3 regions of the Sphingopyxis sp. Root1497 genome follow, and region 1 is predicted to be linked to each of the others. Evidence: predicted binding sites of a transcription regulator. Region 1 holds the regulator's gene; each other region holds the start of a gene.
What was found. Region 1 encodes LexA, which represses DNA repair genes until DNA is damaged. Its sites were predicted from a motif close to GTTCCNCNCTTGTTCT; they were not measured.
Positions count from the first base shown of each region.

Region 2: the regulator LexA is predicted to act here: its motif matches at 1,913-1,928, upstream of ASD67_RS09185 (ribonucleoside-diphosphate reductase subunit alpha).
Region 3: the regulator LexA is predicted to act here: its motif matches at 1,177-1,192, upstream of ASD67_RS01455 (ImuA family protein).

Region 1 covers NZ_LMGF01000004.1:315,509-318,785, reverse strand. The annotation lists gene ASD67_RS13060 (ComEC/Rec2 family competence protein) at 1-1,542, shown strand, start outside; gene lexA (transcriptional repressor LexA) at 1,496-2,179, opposite strand; gene ASD67_RS13050 (molybdopterin molybdotransferase MoeA) at 2,245-3,277, opposite strand, start outside.
Region 2 covers NZ_LMGF01000003.1:1,198,130-1,201,406, forward strand. The annotation lists gene ASD67_RS09185 (ribonucleoside-diphosphate reductase subunit alpha) at 1-1,872, opposite strand, end outside; gene ASD67_RS09190 (Hsp70 family protein) at 2,358-3,277, shown strand, end outside.
Region 3 covers NZ_LMGF01000001.1:322,646-325,922, reverse strand. The annotation lists gene ASD67_RS01465 (CoA-acylating methylmalonate-semialdehyde dehydrogenase) at 1-46, opposite strand, end outside; gene ASD67_RS01460 (LysR family transcriptional regulator) at 142-1,029, shown strand; gene ASD67_RS01455 (ImuA family protein) at 1,196-1,984, shown strand; gene ASD67_RS01450 (Y-family DNA polymerase) at 1,887-3,277, shown strand, end outside.

The DNA.
Region 1 (3,277 bases):
GTCGGTACGGTGCTCGGCGACATCGGGCGGGCGCCGGGCGCGGGGGACGGCGTGCAGACGCTGCGGGCGCGGCTGAGCGATCATATCCACGGGCAGATCGACGGATCGGCGGGGGGGATCGCCGCCGCGCTCGTCGCGGGCGATCGCGGCGCGATCAGCGAGGCCGACGAGGAGGCGATGCGGCGGAGCGGGCTGGCGCATCTGCTGTCGATCAGCGGACTGCATGTGACCGCGGTGGTGACCTTTGCGATGCTGATCGCGATGAGCCTGCTCGCGCTCAGTCGGCGGCTGGCGCTGGCGGGCTATGTGCTGCCGCTGGCGGCGGCGGTCGCGGCACTCGCTGGCGGGGGATATACGCTGCTCGCGGGGGCCGAGGTGCCGACCTTGCGCTCGTTCATCGCCGCGCTGCTGGTGCTGATCGCGTTCCTGCTCGGGCGCGAGGCGCTGACGCTGCGGCTGGTCGCGGCGGGCGCGCTGATCGTGCTGATCTGGCGTCCCGAGTCGCTGGCGGGGCCGAGTTTCCAGCTGAGTTTCGCGGCGATCACCGCGATCGTCGCGCTGCACGAAAGCCGCGCGATGCAGCGGTTCATGGCGCGGCGCGAGGAGCCATGGGTGTTTCGCCTGGGACGCGGGGTCGCGGGACTGGTGATCACCGGGCTCGCGGTCGAGGTCGCGCTCGCGCCGATTGCGCTGTTCCATTTCCACAAGGCGGGGCTCTATGGCGCGCTCGCCAATGTCGTCGCGATCCCGCTGACGACCTTTGTCATCATGCCCGCCGAGGCGCTGGCTTTGCTGTTCGACAGCGTCGGGCTCGGTGCGCCCTTCTGGTGGGTCGCCGAGCAGGCGCTGAACGGACTGATCTGGCTCGCGCACAGCGTCGCCGAGGCGCCCGGCGCGGTGGCGACGCTGCCGGTGTTTCCGCCCTGGGGTTTCGGACTCGCGATCTTCGGCGGGATATGGCTGCTGCTGTGGCGGACGCGCTGGCGCTGGGCGGGGGCGGTTCCGCTGGTCCTCGGCATGGCCGTCCTGCTCGCCCAGCCGCGGCCCGATGTGCTGATTACCGGCGACGGCAAGCATATCGCCGCGGCGCAACCCGACGGCAGCTATGCGTTGCTGCGTGAGCGGGCGGGGGATTATGTGCGCGACGCGGTGGCCGAGGCGGCGGGGATCGATGCGCCGCTCGCCGCGCTCACCGACCTCGATCATGTCGCCTGCAACCGCGATTTCTGTCGCTGGACGCAGGATGGCCGCACCATCCTCGCGGCGCGCGGGCGCGACCGGATCGAGGGGGCGGACATGGCGGCGGCGTGCGCCGCCGCCGATGTGGTGATCAGCGAACGCTGGTTGCCGCGCGAATGCGCCGGCCGCTGGCTGACGATCGATCGCGATACGCTGCCGCAGACCGGCGGGCTGGCGCTTTACCTCGGTGAGCGGCCGCGCGCGGTGACGGCGTTAGGCGCGGGCGACGAGCATATGTGGCGCCGCCCGCCGCAGGTCAGTGGTAACGACGAAGCAGTCCCGACAACTTCCCTTGCACGATGACGCGCTCGGCGGCGTAGCGCTGCGGCTCATAGGCACTGTTCGCGGGATCGAGACGGATCATCTTGCCCTCGCGGCGGAAATATTTGAGCGTCGCATCCTGCCCGTCGACGAGCGCGACGACGATATCGCCCTCGCGCGCGGTGCTGACCTTCTGGATCAGCGCATAATCGCCGTCGAAGATGCCGGCCTCGACCATCGAGTCGCCCGACACTTCGAGCGCATAATGTTCGCCTGAGCCGAGCAGCGCCGCGGGGACCGCGAGATTGTCATGATTTTCGAACGCCTCGATCGGCACACCCGCGGCGATCTTGCCGTGGAGCGGAACCTCGACGATGTCGTTCGCGGCGATCGGACGCATCGCGGGGGCGGGCTTGCGCAGCGGCACGACATTGTCGCGATCGGTGCTGACGGCCGCCTTGCCGCCCTCGGGAAGCTTGACGACCTCGAGCGCGCGGGCGCGGTTGGGGAGGCGGCGGAGGAAGCCGCGCTCCTCGAGCGCGCTGATCAGGCGGTGGATTCCCGATTTGGACTTGAGCCCGAGCGCCTCCTTCATCTCCTCGAACGACGGCGAGATGCCGCTCGCGTCGAGCTTTTGCTGGATGAAGTGGAGCAGTTCATGCTGCTTGGCGGTCAACATCGGGCGTTCTCCATGATGCCGGTTTCGGACATAAGGAGAACGATAATGGAACAGAAGCGAACTTGTCAAGCGATGTCGATATAATCCGCCGCGTCGCCCGCCGCGCGGGACGGCGCACCGATCTCGCGGATGACGAGCGCATTCGCCGCAGCGAGCGGAAAGGTGCGGCCGCTGTCCTGTCCGTCGAAGGGCGAGAGAAGGCCGTCGTCGATCCGTCCGCGCAAATAGTCGCGTCGCGCGCCGCCGGGGCCGAGGGGGGCCGCGAGCGGGGCCCTGCGCAGTTGCGGGAGCGGGGCTCGCGCGCCGGCGAGATGGCGGACGAGGGGGAGCAGGAACAGGGTCGCAGTAACGAAGGCCGACGAGGGGTTGCCGGGCAGGCCAAGCAGCAGCGCGTCGCCGAGCGTGCCCGCGATCAGCGGCTTGCCGGGGCGCATCGCGATCTTCCAGAAATCGAGCCGCCCGCCGGCATCGTCGAGCGCGCCGCGGACATGGTCGTGATCGCCGACCGAGGCGCCGCCGACGGTGACGATGACGTCGTGACGTCGCGCCAGGTCTTTTAATACCTTGGATAAAATTTCACGGTCGTCGCGGATGTGGAGCGGGATGCTGACCACGGCGGGCTCGGCGGCGAGCATCGCGGCGAGCATCGTGCCGTTGCTGTCGGGGATCTGGCCGGGCGCGAGCGCACGGCCCGGCTGGACGAGTTCGTCGCCGGTGGTGAGGATCGCGACACGCGGGCGGGCGCCGACCACAAGCTGCGCGTCGCCACCCATGATCGCCGCGGCGATCGCACCGGCGTTGAGCCGGGTTCCGGCGGCGACGAGCGTGGCGCCGGTAGCGAAGTCGCTGGCGCGGTCGCGAATATGGGCGCCCTGGGCCTCCGGGCCATCGCCGGTCAGCGTCAGGACCGTGCCGTCGGCGGCGACATCTTCCTGCAGGATGACCGTGTCGGCGTCGTGGGGGACCATCGCGCCGGTGAAGATGCGGATCGCCTGACGCGCGCCGAGGGGCAGGACGGGCGCGGAGCCTGCGGCGACCTCGCCGATGATCGTCCATGGTCCCGGCAGGTCGGCGAAACGGATCGCATAACCGTCCATC
Region 2 (3,277 bases), on a different contig from region 1:
GTCGGCCTCGACCCCGCCCGCGAAACCGGCGCGCTGGACCGACTTCGAGCGCAGGTAATAGAGCGATTTGATGCCGAGTTCCCACGCGCGATAGTGGAGCATCAGCAGGTCCCATTTCTCGACGTCGGCCGGGATGAACAGGTTCAGCGACGCGGCCTGGTCGATATAGGGGGTGCGGTCGGCGGCGAGTTCGAGCAGCCAGCGCTGGTCGATCTCGAAGCTGGTCTTGTAGCAGTCCTTCTCGTCCTGGGTCAGGAAGTCGAGGTGCTGGACGCTGCCGCCTTTTTCGAGGATCGAGTTCCACACATTGTCGCTGTTCTTCGCCTTGTCGACGAGCAGGCTTTCGAGGTGGGGGTTGCGGATCGAGAAGCTGCCCGAGAGCGTCTTGTGGGTGTAGATGTTCGCGGGGATCGGCTCGATGCACGCGCTGGTGCCGCCGCAGATGATGCTGATCGACGCGGTCGGCGCGATCGCCATCTTGCAGCTGAAACGCTCCATCACGCCCTGATCGGCGGCGTCGGGGCAGGGGCCGCGCTCGTTGGCGAGCAGCATCGACGCCTGATCGACCTGGGCGCGGATATGCTTGAAGACGCGCAGGTTCGACGATTTCGCCATCGCACCCTCGAACGGCAGGCCGCGTGCCTGAAGGAAGCTGTGGAAGCCCATGACGCCGAGGCCGACCGAACGTTCGCGGCTGGCGCTATATTTGGCGCGCGCCATTTCGGGCGGGGCGCGGTCGATATAGTCCTGGAGGACGTTGTCGAGCATGCGCATGACATCCTCGATGAACATCTTGTCGCCGTTCCACTCGTCCCAGGTTTCGAGGTTGAGCGACGAGAGGCAGCAGACCGCGGTGCGATCGTTGCCGAGATGGTCGCGGCCCGTCGGCAGCGTGATTTCGCTGCACAGGTTCGAGGTGGTGACCTTGAGCCCGAGATCGCGGTGATGCTTGGGCATCATGCGGTTCACCTGGTCGATGAAGATGATGTAGGGTTCGCCGGTCGCGAGGCGCGTTTCGACGAGCTTCTGGAACAGGCTGCGCGCGTCGACGGCGCCGCGGACGCTCTGGTCCTTGGGGCTGCGCAGGTTGAATTCGGTGCCGTCGCGGACGGCCTCCATGAACTCGTCGGTGATCAGCACGCCGTGGTGGAGGTTGAGCGCCTTGCGGTTGAAGTCGCCCGAGGGTTTGCGGATTTCGAGGAACTCCTCGATCTCGGGGTGGCTGATGTCGAGATAGCAGGCGGCCGAACCGCGGCGCAGGCTGCCCTGCGAGATGGCGAGGGTGAGCGAGTCCATCACGCGGACGAAGGGAATGATGCCGCTGGTCTTGCCGTTGAGGCCGACGGGTTCGCCGATGCCGCGCACGCTGCCCCAATAGGTGCCGATGCCGCCGCCGCGCGAGGCGAGCCAGACATTTTCGTTCCACGTCTCGACAATGCCTTCGAGGCTGTCGGGGACCGAGTTCAGATAGCAGCTGATCGGCAGGCCGCGGCCGGTGCCGCCGTTCGACAGCACGGGGGTCGCGGGCATGAACCACAGCTTCGAAATATAGTCGTAGAGGCGCTGGGCGTGGTCCTGATCGTCGGCATAGGCCGAGGCGACGCGCGCGAAGAGATCCTGATAGGATTCGCCGGGGAGCAGATACCGGTCTTCGAGCGTTTCCTTGCCGAAGTCGGTGAGCAGCGCGTCGCGGCTGCGGTCGGTGACGACCTCGAACCGGCGCGCGTGGACTTTCGCCTCGCCGCTGTCGTTGAGCTTTGCCGTTGCGGGCGAATCGCCCTTTGATTCGGGGGCCGCCTGCGTGTCGTTTTTCGTCAATTCCATCGTCGCCACGTCGCTCGTCTCCACCCGGTCCGTTTCCCGAAAATCCATGTATCACGCCCTCGATTACACCGGCGCGCATCGCGCGCCTGTTCCTGTCTTGTTCGACTCGGGACGAAACCCCAGCCTAGCATCTAAACGGTCCTCGGGGGCACATATTTTTGGGCGCAAAACGCTCTTTCCCGTGCCCATGTCTCATGAGCGACGGAAAACCGCCATTTCCAGCCAAACACTATTTCTTGGGGTGCCCCCGTGGTCTACCCACCATCCATAGTGCCACGTCGGCGCTGAGACGCAAGAGAGTAAATGACAGATTAGGGACTCGACTCGTCGCCATTTTGATTCGTTTCGTCGATGGCAAAGCACGCTTCGCGGAGTCGGGCCGCGGCTTTCCGCGGGTCCGGCGCGGGCGTGACAAAAGTGCCGCACCGGCAAAAATTATTTCGGGTGACACAAGATATGGGGGAGCGGCTTTTCATCGCGGCACGCAGCCTTTAGGCGGTGTGCCCTGGAAGCGCGTTGGGGGACAGGCACTTATGCTGGTGGGGATCGATCTGGGGACGACGAACAGCGCGGTCGCGGTGTGGCGCGACGGCGGGCCCGAACTGATTCCCAACGCGCTCGGCGACCTGCTCACCCCCTCGGCGGTCAGCGTCGGCGACGACGGCGCGCTGCTCGTCGGCCTCGCGGCGCGTGAGCGGCAGGCGACGCATCCCGAGGCGACCGCGACGATCTTCAAGCGGCGGATGGGCACGACCGAGGAAGCGCGATTGGGCAAGCGCCGCTATCGCCCCGAAGAGCTGTCGGCGATGGTGCTCGGCGCGCTCAAGGCCGATGCCGAGGCGTTTCTGGGCGACCCGGTCACCGGCGCGATCATCACCGTTCCTGCTTATTTCAACGACCGCCAGCGCAAGGCGACGCGGCGCGCGGGCGAACTCGCCGGGCTGAAGGTCGAGCGGCTGATCAACGAGCCGACCGCGGCGGCGCTGGCCTATGGCATCCACGAGCTCGAGGAGGAACGGCCCTTCCTCGTCTTCGACCTTGGCGGCGGCACCTTCGACGTGTCGCTGGTCGAGATTTTCGACGGGGTGATCGAGGTGCGCGCCTCGGCGGGCGACAACCGGCTGGGCGGCGAGGATTTCAACGCGGCGATCGTCGCGCTGGCGCGCGATGCGCTGGGCGAGGGGCTGAAGGCGAAGCCGGGCGACAGCGCGATGCTCGACGAGGTGATGCGTGCCGCCGCCGAACGCACCCGCCGCGCGCTGAGCGACGCCGACCGCGCGCCGTTCCAGATCGTGTGGAGGGGCGAGGCGTTCGCATGCGAGATTACCGGCGAGGCGTTCGAGGAACGCGCGCAGCCGCTGATCGACCGATTGCGCGACCCGGTGCTGCGCGCGCTGCGCGACGGCAATGTGCGGGCGGAAGGATTGTCGGAGATCGTGATGGTCGGCGGCGC
Region 3 (3,277 bases), on a different contig from region 1:
TGCTGCCACCGGCGCCGCCGACGATAAGATGGTCGATCTGTCGCATGGTCTATCTCCCAAAAATGTTGCGCCTTCCACAGACCAAGCGCGCCGCGATTGCAAGGGATAGACTTGCAGGGCATTGCTGCATATTTGCAGGCCATGGACTGGGACAAGCTGCAATATTTCCTGACTGTCGCGCAGCAGGGCACCCTCGCGCGCGCCGGGGCGGCGCTGCAGGTCGACGCTACGACGGTCAGCCGGCAGGTGAGCGCGCTCGAGGCGGGGTTGCAACAGACATTGTTCGAACGCGCGCCGGGCGGTTTCCTGCTCACGGCGGCCGGCCGCGCGCTCGTCCCGCATGCCGAGGCGATGGCGGCGGCGGCGGCGCGCATCCGCTCGGCCGGCGACGGCGGCGCGGCGCTGTCGGGGCAATTGCGGATCAGCGTGTCCGAAGGGTTCGGGGGCAATTTCATCGCGCCGCGCCTCGCGGGTTTCGTCGCCGCGCATCCCGAGCTCGAGATCGACCTCGTCGCCTCGTCGGGGTTTTTGAACCCGTCGCGGCGCGAGGCCGATATGGCGGTGCTGCTCGCGCGGCCGCGAAAAGGCCCGCTGATCACGCGCAAATTGTCGGACTACAGCCTCGGCCTCTATGCGCCCGCCGACCGCACCGACTGGCAAGCGGCGGTCGCCGCGACCCCGCTGTCGCGCGCCGGGGTGCCGGTGATCGGCTATGTGCCCGACATCCTCTACGCCCCCGAACTTGACTATCTGGGCGAGATCGAACCCGGCCTGCGCGCCGCGGTGCGCTCGTCGAGCATTCTCGCGCAAAGGCGGATGATCGCGGGCGGCGCCGGGGTCGGGGTTTTGCCCTGCTTCCTCGCCGCGAACGACCCGGCGCTGGTGCGGGTGCGGCCCGACCAGGTCATCGCGCGCGCCTTCTGGCTCGCGCTCCACCGCGACGTCGCCCCGCAACCGCGCATCCGCGCCTTCATCGACTGGCTCGATGGCGAGGTGCGCGAGAGCCGGGGGTTGTTCGTTCCGGATTAGCCTCTTTCGTCATTGCGAGCGAAGCGAAGCAATCCAGAGCGGTTTACGCACGCCCTGGATTGCCGCGTCGCCTTCGGCTCCTCGCAATGACGATGGAAATCACAAACCCTGACTCGTCTTGACAAGCGCTGCCCCAAAAGCGCTAATAGAACAAATCAGGAACATCATGCCCCACGAGTCGCACCCACATATCGCCGGCCTGCGTCGGCGTCTCGCCCGGATCACCGGCGAGGCCGAACCGCGTGGGCCAATCGCGGGGCGGCTGGCGAGCGGGCATGCGGACTTCGACGCCGCGCTCGGCGGCGGGCTCGCGACGGGCCGCGTGCATGAATTCTTCGCCGCCGACGCACTCGACGCGACCAGCGCCGCCGCCTTCGCCGCGCTGCTCGCGCTGCGCCTGCCCGGCCCGGCGCCACTGGTCTGGCTGCGCACCGCCGATGCGGGCCGGCGCGGCGGGCAACTCTATGCGCCCGGCATCGCCGAACTTGGCGGCGATCCCGACCGGCTGCTGCTGATTGAGGCGCCCGATCCCAAATTGTTGCTCGCCTGCGCCAATGATGCGATCCGCTGCGCCGGATCGGCGGCGGTGATCGTCGAAAGCTGGGGCAAATTCCCGCTGCTCGACCTGACCGCGGAGCGGCGGCTCGCGCTCGGCGCGCGCGATGCGGGAACCACATTGCTGATGCTGCGGCTGAACGCGGTCCCCAGCGCAAGCGTCGCCGAAACGCGCTGGAGCGTCGCCGCCGCGCCGTCGCGCGAACTGGAAGCCCATGCGCCGGGCGCTCCCGCCTTCGACCTCGAACTGCTGCGCTGGCGCGGCGGCGCCGCCGGCGGACGCTGGCAAATGGAATGGCATCATGATGAACAAGCCTTTGGCGAAGCGGCGCTATCTGGCGCTGTTCTTCCCTTGGCTGCCCGCCGAGCGATGGCTTCGCTCGGCGCCGCTGCCGCCTGACGCCCCGCTCGTCTTCGCCGAGAAGGCGCGCGGTGCGCTCCGCCTTGCGAGCCTCGACCGCGCAGCGCAGGCGGTCGGGCTCGCCCCCGGCATGCCGCTCGCCGACGCGCGCGCGCGCGCGCCCGACCTGCTGGTCATCGCCCACGACCCGGTCGCCGATGCCGCCTGGCTCGACCGGCTCGCGCTCGGCTGCAATCGCTATACCCCGCTCGTGGCGATCGACGCCCCCGACGGGCTGATCCTCGACATCGCCGGGGCCGAGCATCTGTTCGGCGGTGAGGCCGAACTAATCGACGATCTGGAAATGCGTCTGTCACGCCTCGGCATGAGTGTCCGCCCCGCGCTCGGCCCGACCGCCGACGCGGCGCGCGCGCTCGCGCGCTACCAGACGCGCCCCGCCCCCGACGAGGATCAGGCGGTGCGGCGCCTGCCCGTCGCGGCGCTCGAACTCGAAGCCGAGGCGACGACCGCGCTGATCCGCGCCGGGCTCAAGACGATCGGCGACCTCGCGAGCCGCCCGATGGCGAATATCGCCGCGCGTTTTGACGCCGAGGCCGCGAATGCGCTGCGCCGCATCCTCGGCGACGCGCCGAGCCCGCTCGACCCGCGTATCGCGCCGCCGCCGGTCGCGACCGAACGCCGCTTCGCCGAACCGCTCGGCAGCAGCGCGCATGCGACCAAAGTGCTGGCCGAGCTGGTGGACGAGGCGATGAAGGGTCTGGGCGAGCGCGGCAAGGGTGGGCGCCATTTCCGCGCGACTTTTTTTCGCAGCGACGGACTCGCGCGCGCCATCGCGATCGAGACCGGGCATCCAACGCGCGACACCGCACTGGTGATGCGCCTGTTCGCCGAGCGGATGGACAGCCTCGCCGACCCGCTCGACCCCGGTTTCGGTTTCGACATGATCCGTCTCGCGGTGCCGCGGCTCGAGGCGATGGGCGCGACGCAATTGAAGCTCGAAGGCGGCGCGGTGCGCGATGCGAAGATGGACGAACTCGTCGACCGGATGACGACGCGGCTGGGCCGCGTCCGCGTCCGGCGCCTGATCGCCGCCGACACCCATATCCCCGAACAGGCGCAGCTCGCGCTGCCCGCGATCGACGCGCCGTCGCCCGAGCCCTGGCAGGCGCCCGAACCCGGCGAGCCGCCGACGCGGCCCTTCCACCTGTTCGACCCGCCGCAGCCGATCGAGGTGATCGCCGAGGTCCCCGACGGCCCGCCGCACCAGTTCCGCTGGCGACGGCAGGCGCATGCGGTGCGCCGCTACGAAGGCCCCGAACGCATCGCCGCCGA